DNA from 3 places in the Thioalkalivibrio sp. ALD1 genome. Region 3 is predicted to be linked to each of the others. Evidence: riboswitches for the same ligand, from Rfam matches in the RefSeq annotation. Region 3 holds a riboswitch; each other region holds the start of a gene.
What was found. Region 3 has a riboswitch for cobalamin ahead of F623_RS0109185 (TonB-dependent receptor domain-containing protein). Riboswitches for the same ligand answer to the same signal wherever they lie in the genome.
Positions count from the first base shown of each region.

Region 1: another riboswitch for cobalamin. It lies ahead of F623_RS0105665 (TonB-dependent siderophore receptor); the one in region 3 lies ahead of F623_RS0109185 (TonB-dependent receptor domain-containing protein).
Region 2: another riboswitch for cobalamin. It lies ahead of bluB (5,6-dimethylbenzimidazole synthase); the one in region 3 lies ahead of F623_RS0109185 (TonB-dependent receptor domain-containing protein).

Region 1 covers NZ_KB906242.1:218,548-226,107, forward strand. The annotation lists gene F623_RS0105665 (TonB-dependent siderophore receptor) at 1-1,946, opposite strand, end outside; cobalamin riboswitch at 2,133-2,370, opposite strand; tRNA gene F623_RS0105670 (tRNA-Arg) at 2,552-2,628, opposite strand; gene F623_RS0105675 (HPP family protein) at 2,692-3,609, opposite strand; gene F623_RS0105680 (LemA family protein) at 3,799-4,383, shown strand; gene F623_RS0105685 (M48 family metallopeptidase) at 4,393-6,366, shown strand; gene F623_RS0105690 (DNA-directed RNA polymerase) at 6,751-7,560, shown strand, end outside.
Region 2 covers NZ_KB906242.1:184,056-191,615, reverse strand. The annotation lists gene F623_RS0105535 (cobyric acid synthase) at 1-453, opposite strand, end outside; gene cobD (threonine-phosphate decarboxylase CobD) at 450-1,445, opposite strand; gene cbiB (adenosylcobinamide-phosphate synthase CbiB) at 1,462-2,364, opposite strand; gene bluB (5,6-dimethylbenzimidazole synthase) at 2,361-3,080, opposite strand; cobalamin riboswitch at 3,175-3,377, opposite strand; gene F623_RS0105515 (cobalamin-binding protein) at 3,524-4,426, shown strand; gene F623_RS0105510 (iron ABC transporter permease) at 4,433-5,404, shown strand; gene F623_RS0105505 (ABC transporter ATP-binding protein) at 5,404-6,258, shown strand; gene F623_RS0105500 (pirin family protein) at 6,530-7,378, shown strand; gene glpK (glycerol kinase GlpK) at 7,534-7,560, opposite strand, start outside.
Region 3 covers NZ_KB906244.1:91,088-98,647, forward strand. The annotation lists gene F623_RS0109180 (hypothetical protein) at 1-1,776, shown strand, start outside; cobalamin riboswitch at 1,823-2,070, shown strand; gene F623_RS0109185 (TonB-dependent receptor domain-containing protein) at 2,211-4,028, shown strand; gene F623_RS0109190 (cob(I)yrinic acid a,c-diamide adenosyltransferase) at 4,032-4,586, shown strand; gene F623_RS0109195 (cobaltochelatase subunit CobN) at 4,711-7,560, shown strand, end outside.

The sequences.
Region 1 (7,560 bases), on a different contig from region 3:
ATGGTGTTCGCGTCATCACCTGTTCGCGGACCGACATAACGGGCATTGGTCTCCAGAGTAAGGCGGTCAGTTGCGAACCATTCTGCACGCAGGTTTGCCAGGCGTTCCGGCACGTTGGGCGGTGTGTTGCCGTCGAAGCTTTCTCCACCTGCTCGATAGTCGGCAAACTCGGCGTTTAGCACGGTCCCGTCAGCTTGTAAACGCCAGTGCCGCGACGGACGGATGGCGAGCGTTAGCTCTGCGCCTCGCGATTCTTGACGCCCGATCTGGCGTTGCTCGTCCGGATTTCCAGCGACTTCGGTAGTGAGATTGCGCTTGGCGATGTCGTAGAAAGCCAGGCTCCACTCCAGACGATCGTCCCAGGTCCTCTGTCGAAGTCCGGCTTCGACAGAGCGTGATCGCTCCAGGCGGTTACCTTCGGCCCCCGGGGAAAAGGTCACGGTGCTGCCGACGGGCTTGGCGCCGGTTGCATACTGGCCGTATGCCGTAAAACCCGCTGGCAAGTCCCAGACAATCCCCACACGCCCGGTGGTCGGGCGGTAATGTTCAACTGTACGTTCGCTCTCGCGAAGGTTCTCGCCATCCAGCCGGATCAGTTCATGGCGCAGCCCCCCAATCACGCTGACGCCGCCGCCCAACACAAGCCGGTTTTCGCCGAAGATTGCGTAGCGCTGGTTGACCGTACGGATGCCAGGTTCGAACGGGGAGTCCGAAAAATACAGCCCCGGATCGGGATTGTGTACGTCTACACGGTCCTGTCCAGCGTAGGGCGAGTTGTTGTGGTGTTCGAAGCGATTTCGACTCACCTCGGCGCCTACGCTGACGCGGTGAGGAAGACCGAAGAGGGTGTGTTCATGAATCGCTTCCAAGCGGTTTCCCACAAGGGCCTGATCATGAGCAATCTGGATCGGAACTGAACGTTCAATGGCGTCGTTCTCGGGGTCGTAGCTATAGGCCTCGATGTTCTTCCAGTTGCGTTTAGCCTCGTGGACGTAGACTTGATTGCGGAAAGTAAGCCGGTCGGTAGCGGCAAAGTCGGTATCGAAGCGGACCCAGTAGCCTTCCATGTCCATCTCGGCGTCGGAGACGTTGTAGTTGTTGCCGATTGTTCGATCGTCGATACCGCCATCGATGACAGGCAAACCAAAATTAGCCTCAATGTCATCGCGCATCCATTCACCGGAAAGCGTGAATTGCAGTCGGTCGGACGCGTCATACCGCAGGGATGCACTCAGGTTCTCGTAGTGCTCCCCTGTGCGGTCGGTCTCGCCATCGCGAGTCAGGATGCTGCCATCGATACGATACGAGAGACCGTCGATATCGGTCGGGCCACCGATGCCAGCGCCAATCCGATTCTCGCCAAACGAGCCGGCACCCAGCAGCAGATCCCCGGAGGTCCGGTCCGGATCCGGCCGGCGCGGCACGTAGTTTATGGCTCCGGCAATTGCCCCCTCACCATGGAGGACCGATGCCGGCCCGCGCAGGACCTCGACGCGGTCGTACATCCAGTTGCTACCAGGGCGGGCGAACATGCTTGGTTCGGCGACGCGCACTCCGTCGTACAGAATGGTGATGTCGTTTCCGGTGAATCCCCGGCTCGAGAATGAGGCCGGCGCACCTGGTGGGTTTCCTCCAGAGAAACCTCCTGCAGCTTCTACAGCCTCTCGAGTGTTGCGGACGCCACGAGCAAGTTGCTCTTCCGCGTCTATGATCGTTGCACTGGCCGGGAGTTCGTCGAGCGTGATACCCAGACGGCTTGCCGTGGGTGCAGAATCATCCAGGTTCAGTTCGCTACTGTATCGGGCCGCCTCGACCAACACAGTCGACAAACGAGTTTCGTCAGCGGGAGCCATCTGCGGGGCGCCAGCTAGTCCCACCGTCATCGCGAAAGTGATGTATTTCAGGCGGTGACACGGCTTGATAGTGCCGAGATGCGTCGTGCTCATGTTGCATGTGCTCCTTCACGGGTTCATTGACCAGTTGAGCGGGAGCAATACGAGGAAGCGCAAAACAGCACAGGGTTCTCGATAAATCGGAACCGTGCGGACGTGACAAGGCCTGGACCGAGTCCATCTGTTCCTCGTCGGTTGTGCCCCACGCACCACCAGACGGCCGGCCGAGCCACAGGTGTGGCGAGGCCTTACTCGTCGGGCCGGTATCCGGACTCGCGTGCGGGCGCAGGTTCACCCAGGCAGGCCGCCTTCCCACGGGCTGGGACCGCAGTGGCACTAATTGGCCTGTCTCTACACGCTCACCGTTGCGGGGGCAGTCCCGGGTTTGGCGCTTGCTGTAAACACAACCACCTCACCGGGTTCCCGTTTAACACCTTGACCTGAATGGCCAAGGGGCACCCGAGAGCGAGGCTTGGATGTTAGTGCAATACAGTGTCGGGTTCAAAGAATGGCGTGAGCAGCCCCAAACACAATGAGCGAGCTGTGTTCATGTAATTTTGCCGTGACGTCAGGCATTGCGATCGGGTTTTGTCGAATGACAAAAAAGACTCGACGCAGTGGGGGATCGAGATGCGACGTTGGGGGGAAGGTCAAGAAAATGGTGTCCCCGGCAGGATTCGAACCTGCGACCTGCCCCTTAGGAGGGGGCTGCTCTATCCAGCTGAGCTACGGAGACAATCGCGTCGCGAGTATAAGCGCGCGGCAGGATTCGCGCCAAAGGGGCGGGGCCTCGAAGTGGCTACTGCGACGGCCATTCGCGTGCATCCACGCGGTGGTGTGCCCAGGCGACAAAGTCCGCGACGGGGCAGTGGCCTTCCTCGGGTACGCCTGCGCCGCTGATCACGCGATACGTGACCTGACCATCGTCCCGTGCGAGGACCTTGCGTACACTCCAGGCGCCGTCCTGCGCACCATTGCTGTAGCACTGCCCGGACTGAATGTCGTCGAGCTCGATGGCATCCGGGTGCTCGTGATGACGCCGCGCCAGGAGATACAGACGCGCAAGGTCGTCTTCGGTCAGGTCGAGGTACAGATTGAGATCGCGCATCGCGTGCTCCAGATCGGCCTGGCTCATGCCCGAGCGCTCCAGTGCGCCGGATGGGTCTGTAGGCGAGGGCTCGCTCAGTCGCGCCAGGGCGGCCGGATAGCGGCGCCAGGGAAACGGGTAGTTGATCGCGACCGCGACCAGCAACATGACGGCCACACTGGAGAGGACCGGGTGCAGGATGAACAGTAGGCCCAGTTCTTCGACCGAGGCGCCGCCGATCACGGCATACAACGCCGTTGCACCCCCGGGAGGGTGCAGGCAGCGCAGGTAGTACATCGCATAGACAGTGAGACCGACCGCGAGCGCGGCCGCCACTAGCGGGTGATCCACCGCGTGTCGAACGGCGACCCCGACCATGGCAGCAATCGCGTGGCCACCGAGCACATTCCAGGGTTGCGAAAGCGCGGCCCGAGGTGCGGCGAAGAGCAGGACCGCGGTCGCCCCCAGAGAGGCCAGGATGAGGCCATTGATCCCGCTCTCGGTAACGGAAGCCGCGACTTCCAGTGAAAGGTACAGCCCGATCACCGCGCCCACCAGAGCGATCAGCTTGTCCTTGTGGTTGGTGGTGTCGAGAAAGTCGCCGAGAAAGAGGTCGCGTCCGATGCGCATGTCTAGGGTGGGCCTTGTAAGCTGAATTTTGCGTGTAGCTTTTTTTGTGTGTGGCGTTTCGGTCAAGCGGACGTTCGAATGTCAGGGATTTGGCTCCCTGCTTCCGCGTGCCCTTGCCGGTAGGGATGTTCGCCGACAGGGCTGATCGTGCGTAAACTCAGCAGTTTGCCTGTCAAGGGAGAAGCCGGCATGGAATGGGTGCTGATCGCGATTGTGGTGCTGCTCGTGGTCTGGGCGGTCTGGACGTACAACCGGCTGGTGACAGCGCGCAACCGCTACAAGAACGCGTTTGCCCAGATCGACGTCCAGCTGACGCGGCGCTACGACCTGATTCCCAACCTGGTGAAGGTCGCGGAACGCTACATGAGCCATGAACGCGACACGCTGGAGGCGGTGATCCAGGCGCGCAATCAGGCGATGGACCGCCTGAAGCAGGTGGGCGGGGACCCCACGAACACCGAGGCCGTGCGCCAGCTTTCCGGGGCCGAGCAGGGCCTGTCCGGCGCGTTGGGGCGGCTGTTCGCCCTGTCCGAGAACTACCCGGACCTGAAGGCGAACGAGAACATGATGCAGCTCTCCGAGGAGCTGACGAGTACCGAGAACCGGGTGGCCTTCGCGCGTCAGGGCTACAACGACGCCGTGATGCAGTACAACATCCTGCGCGAGATGTTCCCGAATACCCTGATCGCCAACAACTTCGCCTTCCGCCCGGCGCAATTGCTGGAGATCGAGGACCCGCAGAAGCGCGAGCCGGTCGAGGTCAACTTTTCCTAGGGACAGGGCATGAATTTCTTTGAACATCAGGACCGTGCCCAGCGGCGCACGCGCTTGCTGCTGGGCCTGTTCATGCTGGCCGTGCTGGCGATTGTGGTGGTGATGAACCTGATCGCGCTGGTGCTGTTCGGCCAGGCCCAGGCAACCGAACCGGGCGAGCCCTGGCTGACCCGGGAGTTTCTCCGCGACAACCTGGACGTGGTCGGCTGGACCAGCGCGTTCACCGTGGGCCTGATCGGTCTGGGGAGTCTCTATCGCATGCTGAGCCTGCGCGATGGCGGCGGGGCGGTTGCGCGCGAGCTCGGGGGGACGCGGGTCGAAGGGGATACCCGGGACCCGTTGCGTCGACGCCTGATGAACGTGGTGGAAGAGGTCGCGATTGCCTCGGGTGTGCCGGTGCCCGAGGTCTACGTGCTGGAGCAGGAACCGGGTATCAACGCCTTTGCCGCCGGGTATTCGCCGTCCGATGCCGCGGTCGCGGTGACGCGCGGCGCGCTGGAACACCTGAACCGGGACGAGTTGCAGGGCGTGGTCGCCCACGAGTTCGGGCATATCCTCAATGGCGATATGCGCATGAACATTCGTCTGGTCGGGATGCTGTTCGGGATCCTGGTAATGGCCCTGATCGGGCAGCGCGTGCTGCTGGCGATGCGCTTGTCCCGTAACAACCGCAACGCGGGTGGAATCGTGGTCGCGGGCCTGGTACTGATGATCGTCGGCTACATCGGTCTGTTCTTCGGCCGCTGGATCCGGGCGTCGGTTTCGCGCCAGCGTGAATACCTGGCGGATGCCTCGGCGGTGCAATTCACGCGCCAGCCGGAAGGCATTGCCGGGGCGCTGAAGAAGATCGGGGCCAGCTACTCCGGGCTCAACGCGGACAGCGAAGAGGTCGGGCACATGCTGTTCGTCAATGGCGGCCTGGGCCGGATGTTCGCGACCCATCCGCCGCTGGAGGATCGCATCCGCAAGATCGAGCCGGGTTTCGATCCATCGGAACTCAAGGCGCTGCACAAGCGCATGCAGGACGATGCGCGGCGCCGCCGCGAGGAGCAGGAGGCGGAAGCTGCCCGCGAACAGGCCGAGCCGAAGGCCGGGGGTGGGCTGGGGCTGCACCCCGAGGCCCTGCTCGACGCGATCGGCGATCCCGGACTGGCGCATATCCTCGGGGCCGGGTTCCTGGTCGCCGCGGTGCCGAGCGTCCTGGAACGCTCGGTGCACTCCGACCGCTGGGCTGCCGAGGCGGTTCTGTACCTGCTGATCTCCCCTGATACCGAGGTGCGGGATACCCAGCTGATGCGCATCCTCGAGGCGCGCGGCGAAGACAGCGAGAAGCGCGTACGCGAACTGCTGCAGGAGGTGCCGGAGCTCAGCCCGGACCTGCGCATTCCACTCCTCGAGATGGCCTTCCCCGTGCTGCGCCGGCACCCACCACAGGAACGGGAGGTCCTGTCGGGGCTTGTGGACGAACTGATCCAGGCCGATGGCCGGGTGTCGGCTTTCGAATATGCGCTCGGGCGGCTTGTACGGCGTCAGCTACGGGATATCGAACGTCCCTCGCAGGCCCGTTCTGGCGGCCGCCGTCGGCTGGCCGACAACAGTGGTCAGGCACGCTACGTGCTCGCGGTTCTGGCCCATCACGGCCACCCGGAAGATCCCGAAGCGGCGGTTACGGCGTTCAATGCCGGCGTGGCGGCGCTGACGGGGATCATGCCTCTGGAGTCCGAAACTCCCCCCGAGCTGGAGCAGGCCACCGCCGGCAGTGCCTGGGCGACGGTGCTGGACAAGGCCCTGGAACGACTCGATCAACTGCGGGTCAAGGACAAGCGCACGCTGGTGGAGGCCATGTTGGCGACCGTTCAGCGTGGCGGTGGTGTCCAGGTGGCCGAGATCGAATTGCTGCGCGCCATGGCCGCTGCACTGCACATCCCGCTCCCCATCGCGGAGATGGCGGATGTCTCACAGGGGAACGGGCCGTCCGACTGACACTCCACAGCCGGCCGGCTTAGCCGGTATGATGCGAGTCTCCGGGGGCGTGGCGGAACGGGTAGACGCAAGGCACTTAAAAGACAAGTATTTCAACTATACGACATAGAGAAGCCCTGGCCTATGAGCTAGGGCTTTTCTTTTGTCAGACACTATCCGACCTCGAGTAGGTATCGGACGCGTATCCACATGATGGCCTCTTGTGGCACGCCACACCCCCAGACACACCCCTTCAGACGCCCTCGGATGAGGGTGCTGACCAATTACCACGACTTAATGGAGCAGCTAAGGATGAAACCAGAGATGAATCTCTAGATGTCTTGGAGATGAAGTCTTCAGTCCATCTCTAGTTGCTCTCCAAGACCAACTAGAGAGGTTCTCTGGATGTTTATTAATAATCATGCTCCGTCCATCACAGACCAGATCATCGAGGAGATCGACAGCAATCCAGAGTGGAACGAGAAGATGCCTCGACAGGCTGAACTCGAAGAGAAGATGCGTTGCATGGGAGTGGACCGCTTCTGGTCGCAGACCTCCCGATCCATCGAGCGTGGTCAGGAGACTCAGATCGCTCCGGTGCGCCGCCTGATGAACCATGCCGTGGCTCAGATGGTGGAGGCTATCGATGCCTTCATCGCTGAGGCTTCGTCCGGCAAGGCTGGCCGCAAGCACGGTGCCGTGAAGTTCATCCAGCAGATTGAATCCGAAGCTGCAGCCCTCATCACTGTCCGCTCGGTGCTGGACGGGGTGATCCGGGGTGAACGACTGGTGCCCCTGGCTCGGACTGTCGCCGGGATGATCGAAGACGAGTTGGCCTTCCGTCACTTCATGGCGGAGGATCCCCAGGCTTTCAACTGGCTGGTGCGTCGGGAGAAGCGAGTCAACGGTGCCAGCTACCGCCGCCAGCGCAAGAGCCTGTACGCCAACGCCAAGGGCCGGGACATCCATTGGGAGGAGTGGAACCATCGGGATCAGGTGATCGTCGGCACCAAGCTGATCGAGATCATGGCCGTGGCAACCGGACTGGTGGAGAAGGTGGTCCGTGCCCCAGAGGTCAACAAGAAGGAGACCTACATCGTTGCAACCAAGGAGGCCATGGACTGGTTGAACGAAGAGATGCACCGCAGCGAGGCCATGTCCCCGAGCTACCTGCCGACCATCATCCCGCCCCGTCCGTGGACCAGTCCTACTGAT
Region 2 (7,560 bases), on a different contig from region 3:
CATGTTGGCGATATCGCCTGCGCGCAGGTTGATCTCCGCCGGGGAGCCCGCGCCTTCCACCAGTACATGCGCGTACTGCACCGTCAGCCGTCGATGGGAGGCCAGCACGGCCTCGCGGGCGACGGGCTTGTAGTCGTGGTAGGCACGGGCATCCAGCTCGGCCGCCGGGCGGCCGTGGATGATCACCTGCGCCCCCTGATCGGAACTGGGCTTGAGCAGCACCGGATTCATGTCGGTATGCGGCTCCAGGCCGCAGGCGGCGGCCTGCAGGGCCTGGGCACGCCCGATCTCGCCGCCGTCCAGGGTGACCGCGCTGTTCAGCGCCATGTTCTGCGGCTTGAACGGCACCACCGACAGCCCACGCCGATGCAGCACCCGCGCCAGCCCGGCCACCAGCACGCTCTTGCCGGCATCCGAGGTGGTGCCCTGCACCATGAGCGTTGTACCAGTCATGTCTGTCGCAGCCCCGCTTCCAGCCGCTCCCATTCGGCCTCGCTCCCTGGCAGACCGAAGCGCAGGCTGGCCGGACGGTCGAAACGACGCACGAGGATGCCCTGACGCGCCAGCGCATCCTGAATCACCTGGGCGCGCTCGGTCCGGCACCACTGGAACAGCGGCGTCCTGCCCGCCGGCGGCAAACCGGCATCCCGCAGCAGCGTCTCGAGCCGGCGCCCCGCCTCCTGTAGTCGCCAGCGTGTTTGGGCCTGCCACTCCCGGTCTTCCAGCGCCTGAGTCGCCACCCAACGCGCGGGACCCGGCACGCTCCACGGCCCCAGCAGCTCGGCGATACGCCGCAGCCAGTCATCCGGGGCCAGTACGAAGCCGACCCGCGCCCCGGCCAGGCCAAAGAACTTGCCCAGCGAGCGCAGCACGAACAGTCCCTCGCGCGGCGTATATCCGGCCAGGCTCCGTTCGGGCGTGGTGTCCATGAAGGCCTCGTCCACCACCAGCCAGCCACCGCGCGCGGCAAGCGTGCGGTGCCAGTCGAGCAGCGTCTCGAGGTCGAAATACACGGCGGTGGGGTTGTTCGGATTGACCAGCACCAGTACGTCCAGCGTGGCCGCCGCCCCCGCGAGCTCGTCTTCGCTCACCGCGACCACTTCGTGTCCGGCCGCGCGCCAGGCTCGGGCGTGCTCGTTGTAGCTCGGCTCCAGTACCCCGACCCGCGCACGCCCCGCGCGCAGCCTTGGCAGCGCCTGGATCGCCGCTTGGGAACCGGCGACCGGCAGCAGCGATTCAGCGCTGTAGTACGCACGGGCCGCCGCCTCCAGCCCGTCCTCGTCCTCCGGCAGGCGTTGCCAGACCTCGGCGGGGACTGGCCCTACTGGATAACCCTGCGGGTTGATGCCCGTGGACAGGTCCAGCCACTGCGCCACGGGGATTCCGTAATGCACGGCCGCCGCACGCACACCGCCCCCGTGGACCTGCTCCAGCGGCCCGTTCACGGATTCGGTTGTGGCGTTAGACGAATACAAGAATCAGCACTCCTGTTGCGATGGCCACCAGCCAGATCGCCAGCGCGCGATCGACCAGCTGCAGTGCGCCGTCGATCGTGCTCGGGCCCGGGGCGGCGCCGGCACCGAGAACCGGCCGGTCCTCGGTACCCCCGGCATAGCGTGCCGGGCCACCCAGCGTCACCCCCAGCGCCCCCGCCCCGGCGGCCATCACCGGCCCCGCGTTCGGGCTCTTCCAGCGCGTGCCCTGATCGCGCCAGCAGCGCAGCGCCGTACGTGTCTGCCCGGCCAGCGCATAGGCCAGGCTGGTCAGGCGTGCCGGAACCCAGTTCAGGATATCGTCCAGCCGCGCCGCGACCCGCCCGAAGCGTGCATGGCGCGGTGTGCGGTAGCCCCACATCGCATCCAGCGTGTTCACCAGCCGGTAGACCACGACACCCGCCGCACCCGCGACCAGGAACCAGAATACCGTCGCGAACACCGCATCGTTGCCGTTCTCCAGCACCGACTCCGCCGTGGCCGCACGAACACCCGACGCGTCCAGCTCGGAGGTATCGCGGCTGACCAGCATGCCGACCGCCAGTCGGGCGCCAGGAAGGTCCCCGGCCTGAAGGGCATCAGCCACGCGACGGGCATGCTGCTCCAGCCCGCGCCCACCGAGCGCCAGCCACAGCACGGCCAGCTCCACCAGCCAGCCGCCCGGGAGGCGGCTCAGCCACCAGGCCGCGAGCCCGAAGGGCAAGACCAGTACCAGTACCCAGAAGCCGCCGCGCCAGACCGAATCCGCGTGGCCGCGCCGCTCCGCCCCGGCCGCCAGCATCCCGAAGCCAGCCAGTGGATGGCCGCGCCGAGGGTCCCCCAGCAGCCGATCCAGCACCAGCGCGGCGACCAGCAGGGCGAAGGTGGTCATGCGCGGCGTCGAGCCGTGCGCGGCGCATCCGCACTTGAGTCCCGTTGTTCCCAGCGATTCTCGAACACCAGTTCGTCCAGCGACCGCCGTTGATCCCAGCCCTCGGTTTCCAGCATCGGCCGCTCATAGAACGCATCCACATGACCCAGACACAGGATCGCGATCGGCCAGGCCCCTTCCGGCATTCCCAGCTCCCCGGCCAGCCAGTCCGGGTCGAACAGGGAGACCCAGCCCATGCCCAGCCCCTCGGCCCGGGCCGCCAGCCACAGGTTCTGGATCGCACAGGCGGCGGAGCACAGGTCCATCTCCGGGATCGTGCGCCGGCCCAGCACGTAGCGTTCACGCCCGTCGGTCAGGGCGACCACCAGCAGCTCGCCGGCATCGCGGATGCCTTCGAGCTTCAGCCGGTGCACCTCGGCGGCGCGCTCGCCGCAGGCCTCGGCCGTACGCGCCTGCTCCGCCGCTACATGGCCGTGCAGCGCATCGCGCAGCCGCGCGTCTGTCACCCGCAGAAAGCGCCAGGGCTGCATGTACCCCACGCTGGGCGCCTGGTGCGCGGCCTCCAGTAGCCGCCGCAGCGTATCGACGTCCACCGGGTCGGGGCGAAAATGGCGCATGTCCCGGCGCTCGCCGATCACGCGATAGACTGCCGCACGTTCGGCCGAGGCGAACGCGTTCGGATTCTCTTCTGCCTGGTTGGGAACTGGGGCCGTCATGAGGTTCCGTCGAGACGACGGCACGGCGAAACACCGAAGGAGCAGGTGCCTGAGATGGCGCCTGCGCCCCCGACCGTTGCCCGCCGCACGGTCGCAGGATGAATCACAGCCAGGCCGGTCTCCGGGCTCGCGAGCGTCGGGCGATGCCGATCGGCAGACGCCTTCCCAGGCACAGGCCCCAGTGGCCAGTCTGCCGAGCATTGGGTCGCTCGCTTACCGTTGCGGGGGCAGCGCCGGACTTGCACCGGCTTCCCGTTTCACCTGCGCACTGCAGGCACCTGACTAAAGCGAACAATGATACGCGGTCAGGCCACCCGCGGCCAATTTGGGCACCAAACCATCTTGCCCTTGCTGCTATGATGAGACGCTTTCGCTGACCGCAGGCCGCTCCAAAAGCTCCATATTTTTAACGTTATGTTCTTTCGACAACCAACGGATATTAAATGACTTTCAAAGTCTTCCACCGCCACCTGACCTTCCTCGTAGCCACGCTCCTGTGCACGGCGCCGGCACTGGCCGAACCGATCACAGTGACCGACGATGACGATCGGGAGGTCACACTCGACCGACCCGCCGAACGCATCGTCAGCCTGGCCCCGCACATCACGGAAGTCCTGTTCGCCGTCGGTGCCGGAGACAAGCTGGTAGGCGTCACCCAGCACAGCGATTTCCCGCCGGAGGCGGAGATGATCCCGCGGGTCGGCGGCTACAGCCGCATCGACCTGGAACGCGTGGTTGAAATGGACCCGGACCTGGTGGTGGCCTGGCGCAGTGGCAATTCCAGCTCGCAGATCGAGCGCCTGCGCGACCTGGGGATGAACGTCTATGTCTCGGAACCACGCAGCTTCGAGGGCGTCGCCTCCAGCATGCGGCGTATGGCCCAGCTCGCCGGTACCGAGGAACGCGGCGAAGCGGCGATACAGGCCTTTCTCGACGAGATCGAAACGCTGCGGCTCGACTATGCCGACCGCGACCCGGTCCCGCTGTTCTACCAGGTGTGGGAACAGCCCCTGATGACGGTCAACGACGATCACCTGATCGGCGAGGCCATCCGCCTGTGCGGGGGCAAGAATGTGTTCGGCCACCTGGATCGTCTGGTGCCGCGCATGGACCGCGAGGCCGTGATCGAGGCCGACCCGGAGGTGATCATCGGCGGGGGCATGGGCGAAGACCGGCCGGACTGGGTGATTGCCTGGGAACAATGGGAGGACATGACCGCGGTGCAGCGCGACAACCTGTTCTTCATCCCGCCGTCGCTGCTCCAGCGTCACACCCCGCGGATTGCCGAAGGGACCCGCCTGATGTGCGAGGAACTCGAACGCGCCCGCCAGCGCCGGGCGGACTGACCCTTCGTGACCCGCTCCTTCCTCCTCGCCACGGGGGTCCTGCTCCCGGCGTCGCTGCTCGCGATCCTGATCGCACTGGCCTATGGCAGTGTCGCCATTCCTGCCGGGGACCTGATCGCCGTGATTCAGGGCGAAGGGAGTCGCCTGCACAGCACCCTGGTGCTGGAACTGCGCCTGCCACGCGCCCTGGCCGCGTTCGCCGCCGGCGGGCTGCTGGGCGTCGCTGGCGCCCTGATGCAGGTGTTGCTGCGCAACCCGCTTGCCGACCCCTATGTGCTGGGTCTGTCCGGGGGTGCTTCCGTCGGTGCGCTGCTGGCCATGCTCGCTGGCCTGTCGATGTTCTCGGTCTCGGTCGCCGCCTTCACCGGTGCCTTGCTGTCCACGGTGATCGTATTCGGCCTCGCGCACGGCACCGGCAGCTGGACCCCAACACGGTTGCTGCTGACCGGCGTGGTCGTGGCGGCCGGCTGGGGGGCGGTGATCAGCTTCCTGCTCGCCGTGAGCCCGACCGCGGAGCTGCCCGGGATGCTCTACTGGCTAATGGGCGATGTCTCCCACGCCCGCAACCCCTACCCCGCCTGGGGTGTGCTGGTGCTGGTCGTGCTGCTGGCCCTGCCCCTGGGGCGGACGCTGAACGTCCTGGCGCGCGGCCCGATGCAGGCGGCGGCGCTGGGCGTGGCCGTACGGCCAGTGGAGTGGACGATCTACGTCGCGGCGGCACTGATCACGGCCACCGCGGTCATGCAGGTCGGCGCGGTCGGCTTTGTCGGGCTGATCGTGCCGCACATGCTCCGGCTGGTCTTCGGCAACGACCAGCGCGTGATCCTGCCCGCCTCGGCACTCGGGGGCGGCATTCTGCTGACGCTGGCCGACACCCTCGCCCGCACGATGATCGCCCCGGAGCAGTTGCCCGTCGGCGTGATCACCGCGATGCTGGGCGTCCCCGTGTTCCTGTTCTTGCTGTACCGGAGCCGCTGATGCCTCCGCACACTGCCGATCCCCAACGTCACGGCGATCCCCACGCGTCCAGCACCGAGAGCGTGCACGAGGCGCCGGGGCCTGACACCCTGCTGGCCACCCACGATCTGGTTATCGACATCCCGGAACGCGCCAGCGGCTCGCCCATCGAACTGACCATCAATCCGGGACAGTGCTGGGGCATCCTCGGCCCGAATGGGGCTGGCAAAAGCACCCTGCTTCATACCCTGGCCGGGCTGCGCGCGGCCCGCACGGGAGAGATCCATGTGCAAGGCCGTTCGCTCCCCGAATACTCCCGCGCCCGGCTGGCGCGCGAACTGGGCCTGGTCTTCCAGAAGCACCACGACGGATTCCCCGCGACCGTGCTGGAGACGGCCCTGATCGGCCGCCACCCCTACCTGCGGCCCTGGGACATCGAGACCGCCGAGGACTACGCCCAGGCCCGTGCCGCCCTGGCCCGGATGGACCTAGCCGAGCTGGAGCACCGCCTGGTGGACACCCTGTCCGGCGGCGAGCGCCAGCGCCTGGCCATCGCCACCGTGCTCACCCAGAACCCGCGCCTCCTGCTGCTGGACGAGCCCACCAGCCAGCTCGACCTGCATCATCAAATCGCGGTGCTGGATCACATACGCCGTATCGCCCGGGGCGACCGCGCCGCAATCCTGGTGCTGCACGACGTGAACCTGGCGGTACGCTACTGCGATCACCTGCTTCTGATGTTCCCCGACGGCAAGGCCTGCTGGGGTCCCACCCGAACCATGCTGGTGCCGTCCGCGCTGGAACGGCTGTACAACCAGCCCCTGGGGGTCGGCGAGATCGACGGATACCCGGTTTTCATGCCACGCCCCGATTAGGGGGACGCTGATTGCATCACACGTCCGCGTTGGTACCCCCAATTCCCCGATCCTGCGTTGCGGCTCCCTTATGCAGAATGCTGCACGGCGGTCACCGCGCCCTGTTCGCACGCAAAAGCGACTCGAGCGCGGACGTGTGATGCAATCAGCGTCTCCCTAGCGCTCAGCGGATACCCCTCCGGTCGCAAACCGCCCCATGAAAGGGCGCAGTGCAATTTTCTTTTGTTTTCATGGTCGGTATGGTGCAGGCCTTGTTGCGAAGGAGACCGCCATGAACCCGACCCCCCCGGACACCGTACGCACCGCTCAACCGACCCAGGATGGCGCCGGGGTAAAGATTCGCCGTATTCACGACTTTAACGGGGGACTCGATCCGTTCCTGATGCTGGACGAGCTGAAGGCCAGCGCCAGGGAGGACTACATCGGCGGTTTTCCCTCCCACCCGCACCGCGGCTTCGAGACGCTGACCTACCTCGTCCACGGCGGTCTGACCCACGAGGATTCGATGGGCAACCAGGGCCGTGTGGAGGCCGGCGAGGCCCAGTGGATGAGCGCCGGGCGCGGGGTTATCCACTCCGAGATGCCCCTGCTGGACTCGGACGGGCTGCACGGCTTCCAGCTCTGGGTGAACCTGCCGGCACGGCGCAAGATGGACCCGCCGCGCTACCGCGACGTGCGCGCCGATGAGATGCGTCACTTGCCGGAAGACGACGGCCCGCTGCACTTCAAGGCGATCGCCGGTTCGTGGCAGACCAGCGCCGGGGATACCGAAGGCCCGCTGGAACAGATCGGCGAAAGCGCGGCCATGGCAGATCTCAGCCTGCCGGCCGGGTACCGCCTGTCACTGGCCGTCCAGCTGGACGATCGGGTGCTCGCCTACGTCTACGACGGGGAACTGACCGGGCTGAAGACCGGCCAGCTGGGCACCTGGAGCGGACAGACGCAGATCCACCTGATCGCACAGCAGGATGCGCGGGTGCTACTGTTCAAGGGCCGCCCGCTGGGCGAACCGATCGCCCACTACGGCCCGTTCGTGATGAACACCTCCGACGAGATCGAGCAGGCGATCAGCGACTACCAGTCCGGCCAGCTCGCGGCCGAGCCAGCCAGCATCAACTAGTCAGGCAGAGGGGCTGACTCTGGGAGGGACTTCGCCGCCAGGGCGGCTCCCACAGGGGGCAGAGCGCTGGTTTCGACATCCGGCGCCACCCAGATCACTCTGGGAGCGGGCCTGCCCGCGAAGCCCCTGCCCACACCGGCCAGGCCACCCGCCCGCTAGTCGGTCGCCTCGTTGTCGTCCTC
Region 3 (7,560 bases):
GCGCGCAAGGTGCCCTGGTCGCTGAACATGCTGCAGCTGTTGTGGGCCGCAGGTCCGGTGACCTTCCTCGCCATGCAGGGGGGTTACTTCCTGGGCTTCGGCCACGCCGCTCCCGCTCAGAATTTTATCTTCTTTGCCGTCTACACCCTGTTGTTCGGGGTGATTGGTCTGCTGGCGCGTTTCATTGCCGATGCCACGCGTGGCAAGCGTCAGGAGCGTTCGCGCGAGCAGTTGCGCAACACGATCGACCTGTTACCGGATTTGCTTTTCGTTACGCGTGATCTCGCGATGGCCGAGATGGCCCCGGACATGCGACGACGCAAGGCGGCCGAGGTGTTGCTGCACGAGGTGGACATCTCGCCGGAAGGGGTCGCGGTCGCGGTGCGCGAGATGACCGGTGATACCAGCCTTGCATCAGCCGCGGAGCAGATCGAGATCTACCGTCGGCTGGGGCTGCGCTCGCGCGTGGCCGATCTGGTCGATGCAACCGTGGATGCACGGCTGGCCGCGCTGGAAAAACTGCACCATGATGCCCCCGAACTGGCGGATCCGTTACGTGACCGCCTGCAGGGTCTTGCGCCAACCCGCGAGGATGGCGTGCGACGAATCGAACAGTTTCTGGATCGCCTGTTCTCGGCGGCGGATTCGGACGACCTGACCCGCTGTACGCTGGAAGATGCACAGGCCGTGTTCGTGCTCGCCTTTGAGCTGGTCAATGGGCGGCAGATCCGCCGGCTGAGTTTCGAGTGGTCGGGAGGTTGGCGGCTCGGTAATGCACTGGACCGGCTTGAGCACCAGGGCAATCGCTTCCGTGTTGCGCAGGCTGCAGTGGTTAGCCGGCTACGGTCGCTGGCAACCTTGCTGGCGCAACATCCGGTGAGCACACTGGACCCGCAGGTGCTGCGCGAGCCAACCCTCGAGATGGGGCGTGAAGTACTGCGGACCCTGCTGCAGCTGGAGCAGTCTCGTCCGCCTGTGCATTCGCCGGAAGGCCGACTGCTGGGGCGTGCACTGCGTTACGTCGAGGGCCTGCGTGCGGCACGTGACCAACTCATTCAGGCCCAGAGCCGTTACGCCACCGCAGTTGAACGCTGGGAGGCATTACGGCGCAAGGAGGTCGAGAAGAAGGGTCAGAAGAGCTGGTTCAAGCGCAGCGCACGGGGCATCCGGGTCAGCGAAGAAGTGATTGAACTTACGGACGACCAGAAGCTGCGCCTTGCCGATCGTTTCTGCGAGTACCTGTCGGAACTCGGCATCCAGCGCGAGGGCGACCTGTTCAAGCTTGCGGGGCACCCCCTGGAGGAGGAAGCTGCCAAGCGGATCGGTATCCAGCTGGCATTGATTCTGGAGCCGTTGGTGGATCTGACCAATCCCAGTATTCAGCGAGCGATCTATGCGAATCCGGCGGCCTATCTGGGTGGGCTTTATGTCGGCATGAGTGCGGATGCCAAGGCAGGTTTGGGTTCGGCGATGGTACGCCTGGTGCGCCAGGACCTGGGGCGCACGGCGGAGTGGCTGGCACTGCGCTTGACACGCATCTACTACCTGCCGTTGTCCGACTCCATGCGCGAATTTCTGGTTCAAAAATATGGCGCCAATCCGGAGCGCCTGGAGATGCTGGCGGCGCACCCGGTGGAGGAGGGCGCACAGACGCCGCCGGTGGCATTGCGTGCCGAGCGCTCACCAGAGTTCGATGCCATGTTGCAGGACAAGGCCTGGGGTCGGCTGCTCAAGCGTGGAGCGCGTTATCTGCAGGCGGATGCGCAGCACTCCTGACGCGGGGCCACGTTGCGGGCCTGGCAATTTCTTGACCAATTGTGTAGGCTTTCGTGCGTTTTCTGGTGCCCGCCGGCGTGTCTCGCCGGAGGTTAAACGGGAAGATCGGTGAGTCCGCCCACGGCTGTGGGTGACTCGGGACGAATCCGACGCTGCCCCCGCAACGGTGATCGAGCGAGAGGCCCTGATGGCCTCTGATGGTCGCGGCATACGCCACTGAACGGAATCGTTCGGGAAGGCGCCGCACCGGAACGTTCGTCAGCCCGGAGACCGGCCAGGGAATGATCGCGCGGCATGCGGCGGGCATGCGAGGCGGATGGTCGGCCCGGCCGCTAGTCGGTTGTTGCCGGTCTCCCCCGTGTTTGTCTCCCCCTGTCTGCGTGGTCCCGACGAATTTACGGCGTGCGGGCGGCTCGCCGGGAGACACGGACGACATGAAACGCACAGCACTTTCCACGGCCATCCTGCTGGCCACGACTCCGCTTCTGGCCGAGACACCGGACTCCGATTCCGAAGCGCACACCCTCGATGTGGTTCAGGTCACGGCCGCGCGTATCGCGCAGACGGTCGACGAGGCCCTGTCCTCGGTCACCGTCATCGACCGCGAAGAGATCGAGCGCCTGCAGCCGCAGCAGTTCACCGACCTGCTGGAAGGCCGCGCCGGGATCGAGACCTCCCAGAACAGTGCCTTCGGCAAGACCACCTCGGTCCACACGCGTGGCACCAGTTCCGACCACACCCTGCTCCTGATCGACGGGGTGCGCATGGGGTCGGCCACCAGCGGCGGGGCAAGCTGGCAGTTCCTGCCGCCGGAGGAGATCGAGCGCGTGGAGATCGTCCGCGGGCCGCGTACCAGCATCTACGGCTCCGATGCCATTGGCGGCGTGGTGCAGGTCTTTACCCGCGAGGGCAAGAAGGGACCGCCAAGGGTGAACGCGTTTGTCGGGGGCGGCAGCTTCAACACCTGGGAAACGGGTGTGGGTGTCGCCGGCGGAACCGAGAACACCAACTACAGCTTCTCGCTCAGCCACTTCGAGACCGACGGCATCAACGTCCAGGATGACGTTGGCGATGACGACCGTGACGGCTACGACAACACCTCGCTCGCGACCAAGGTGACCCACCGTCTGGACAACGGTGCGGAGGTCTTCGGGAATATGTTGTATTCGGAAGGTTCAACCGAGTTCGATACCGATTCCCAGTTCTCGCCGGACTCCTCGGACTTTGTGCATGCGGCCTTGCGGGCTGGCTTCCGTATTCCGGTTACGCGGCAGTGGCAGACGGAACTGTCGGTTGGCCACAGCCGTGACGAGTCGGAGAATTTTCTCGACGGCGAATTCTTTTCCCAGTTCGATACACGTCGCGACATGATCGACTGGCGCAACGATATCGATTTCGGGGATCGCGTTTACCTCGTGACTGGTATTGATGCGCACGAGGACCGCGTCGAGAGCGACACCGATTACGATGAAGGTTCGCGTTACAACGTTGGAGCGTACTCCGTGGTGCAGGTGGATCTTGGGCGCCACGATCTCGAAGGCAGCCTGCGCTACGACGACAACGAGCAGTTCGGGGACAAGACGACCGGTCAGGTCGCATGGGGCATGCAGGCCTCGGAAACGGTTCGGTTGCGGGCTTCCTACGGCACGGCGTTCAAGGCACCTACGTTCAATGATCTCTACTTCCCGGGGTTCGGAAACCCCGATCTTGATCCGGAGACCTCCCGCACGTTTGAGTTCGGCGCCCGCTACACCAGCGGGCCGTACTATGCCGATGCCGCCATCTTCCAGACCGATCTCGACCAGATGATCACCTTCGATCCCATCGCATTTCGGGCAGAAAACGTGGACGAGGCCCGGATTCGCGGCGTCGAACTGGAAGGGGGTTACGACGGAGCCCAATGGGTCTCTCGCGCCTCCCTGACCTTCCTGGATGCCGAAGACCGGGAGACTGGAAACGAACTGCGTCGCCGCTCGCCCGTCACGGCGCGCGTGGATCTGGATCGCCAGTTCCAGCGTTTCTCCATGGGGAGCTCGGTCATCGCCAAGAGCCGTGCCTACAATGATCGCGACAATGAGGAACGGCTTGCCGGGTACGGACTGTTGAACCTGCGTGCGAGCTATCAGATTGCGCCGGAATGGCAGATTCAGGCGACGGTCAATAACGTGTTCGACAAGGACTACGAGATGGCTCGCGGTTATAACCAGCCGGGGCGGGCGGCGTTCGTGAAGCTGCGCTACCAGCAGAGGTGATGCATGGGTAATCGACTGTCGAAGATTGCGACCCGTACGGGTGACGAAGGCCGGACCGGCCTGGGCGATGGCTCGCGGGTGGACAAGGACAGCCACCGCGTAGAGGCGTTTGGCGACGTGGACGAGCTGAACAGTGTCGTGGGCCGGGTGCTGGTCCACGATCTCCCGGAAGAGGTTCGGCGCGTGCTGGCTCTGGTTCAGCACGAGCTGTTCGACCTGGGGGCGGAGCTGGCAGTGCCGGGGCATCAGGCACTGCCGGATGCCTCTGTGGAGCGGCTCGATGTGGAGCTGGAAAGCTTCAACGCCGAGTTGCCGCCGCTCGAAGAGTTCATCCTGCCGGGCGGTGGCCCGGCCACGGCCGACTGCCACATCGCCCGTACGGTCTGCCGGCGCGCGGAACGTCGTCTGGTGGCGGTGAATCACCATGAGACGCTGCGGCCAAGCTCGCTGGCCTACATCAATCGCCTGTCGGATCTTCTGTTCGTGCTCTGCCGTGTCCTTGCGCGTCACGAGAACGGTGCGGAAGTCCTCTGGCAGCCGGCCAACAAGCGCGGCTGAGACCGCCCGCGTCTGCCGGTTTTCGGGTGCCGTTTCCACGGCACCCTCCTGCGCATAACTGACTGGCGACGCCACCATTGCACCGGTCGCGTCGCCCCATCGGATTTTCTTCGGGGTTCATCGCATGTCCTTCTGGAAACGCAGCCTGGTTTTGCTGATCGTCATACTGTGGAGCGCGCCCGCCTGGGCAGGACCCCAGATCGTCGGCATCGTCTCCGAGCGCTCGGCCCCCGAGGTAGCCGCCGGTGCGCATCGATTCCTGGAGGCCGTGCCGGATGCCGAGGTGGTGCTGCGCACGCCGGAGCAGTTGGCGGACAAGTCGGACTCGTCAATCCAGGCGCTGTGGCGCGATGCCGACGCGGTGCTCGTGGCAGCGGTGTTCGGGGACCAGGCCGGTCGTCTCGAACGTCTGCTGCGCGAAGAGCCACCGGCCGAGTCAGCGCCGATCCTCGCGATCAACAGCGAACGGCGCCTAACTGCGTTGTCCCGCATCGATGGCCAGGTGGTGCTGGAGGAACTGGACGAGGAGGCCCGGACCGAACTGACCGAGAACCCTGAAGCGGGCGAGGATCCGCGCGAGCACCTGGCCCGGCAGCAGGAGCGCTTCTCAAACCAGGCCGACTGGCTGACCGGACGTGCGTTCTATCAGGGCCGCACACCGGAGAACATGGAGGGCATGATGCGCTGGCTGGCCGCTCGGGGCGGGCACTCGATCGAGGTGCCGGAACCGGATCCGCGCGAGACCATCCGCTATTACCGGGATGGCCAGTCGGTGGCCGATCCGGAGGATCTTGGCCTGGATGCCAGGCCGGCCGTGGTCGTGCTGGACCTGGATACCGGTGACCGTCCCGGTGACCGCGAGCTGCTGGATGCGACCTGCGAGGCGCTTGAGGCCCGGGATATCCAGTGCTTCGCGGTACTCGCGCGCTGGGGTGGGGCCAGTCGCGAGGCGGTCGAGAATCTCGCGGCATCGGCGGCACCCGCCGAACTGAGCGGGATCGTCAGCCTGCAGGACTTCGTTGTGGGCGGCGGTGGCAATCGCGAGGCGGTGGCCGAGGCCTTCGCCGAGCTGGATGTCCCGGTGGTCAAGGGGATTCGTCTGGCGGACGTGAGCGAGACCGAGTGGCGGCTCTCGCACGAGGGCATCCCCTGGGACAAGGTCCACTATCACGTGGCCATGCCGGAATTGCAGGGCGCCAGCCAGCCGATGGTGCTGGCGACCGCGGGCGAGCCCACGCAGGACGAACGCACCGGTGTGCAGCTGGCCCTGCCCGAGCCGGTGGGCGAGCGGGTGGAGGCCCTGGCCGACCGGATGCAGCGCTGGAACCGGCTACGTCAGCTGGACAACGCGGACAAGCGGGTTGCAGTCGTCTACTACAACCATCCGCCCGGTCGCCAGAACATTGGCGCCGACAAGCTGGATGTCCCGGAATCACTGCTGGAGATCCTGCAACGGCTGGAGGCCGCCGGGTATGACCTCGGGGACAAGGTGCCGGAGGATGCCGAGGCCCTGCTGGACATGATCCAGGACCGGGCGGTGAATCTGCCGGAACAGGCGGATGCGCTGGACGCGATCGCCGGCCGGGTCGCCTCGCTGGATCGCGATCAGTACCAGGCATATTTCGACGGCTTGCCCGCCGCGGTGCAGGCAGAGCTGGTCGACGGACCGATCGGCTACCTGCAGGCACGCCTGGAGGCGGCCCGGGACGCGGACAAGCACGAACTGGCGGAAGCCGCGCTGGAAAGCGGTGTCGGTGATTTGCGGCATATGCTCGAGAGCTACCCGCACGATGCCCAGGAACGGGCGCTGGATCTGCTTGCCCAGTACGAGGCCGCCTGGGAGGCCACGCTGGCCGGTGAAGACGAACACGAAACCACCGAGCAGCTGCGCAAGGCCCTGGTGCGTACAGGCATCCCGGGTCTGACCGGATGGGGCGAGCCACCGGGCGAGGCCATGACGCGCAACGGCGAGATGCTCTTCCCCGGCATCGAGTTCGGCAACGTGTTCATCGGCCCGCAGCCGCCGCGCGGGTGGGAGGTCAGCGAGCGCTTGCTGCATGCCAACACGACCTTCCCGCCGACTCACCAGTACGCCGGTTTCTACCACTGGATTCGGGATCACTTCGAGGCGGATGCACTGGTCTATGTCGGCCGCCATTCCACCCGCGAGTTTCTGCCGCGCCGCCGCGCGGGGCTGGCCCCGGACGACTACCCCGAGATCCTCGGCGGTGACCTGCCGATCATCTATCCCTACATCGTCGATGGCGTCGGCGAGGGCATCCAGGCCAAGCGCCGCTCAATGGGCGTGATGATCAGCCACCTGACGCCGCCGCTGGCGGCCACCGAGCTCTACGACAGCCTGCTGGAACTGCGCCAGCTGGTGGAGACCTACGAGGCCGCGGCCCAGCCCGATGCAGCCACCCGCTCGCGCGCCGCCCAGACCCTGCGCGAGCGTATCGACGAGCTGGGCCTGACCGAGACCATCGAACGCGAACTGGCTCGGGGCCATCACCATCACGGCCACGACGACGGAGATGGGCACCACGATGACCACTCCGACGGGCATGAGCACGATGACGGCCATGACCACGACCATGGCCAAGACGATGATCGTCGGCACGACCACGACCACGACCACGACCACGACCACGACCACGACCACGGGCACGACCACGGGCACGGTGACACTCCGCTCGCGGAGATGGATGAAGAGCTGCTGGTGCACGAGATCGGCCACTACCTGACCGACATGCAGGAGGACCAGATGCCGCTGGGTCTGCATGTGTTCGGTCGCGACTGGTCGGACGAGGCCGTCGACACCATGCTCGAGTCGATGGCCGGGGATGGCGAGGCCGGTGACGACTGGGACGCCAGGCTACGGGGTTCGCCCGCCAGTGAACGCGCCCATCTGCTGGCCGCCCTGGAGGGTCGGTTCGTGCCACCGGGTCAGGGCAACGATCCGATCCGCACGCCG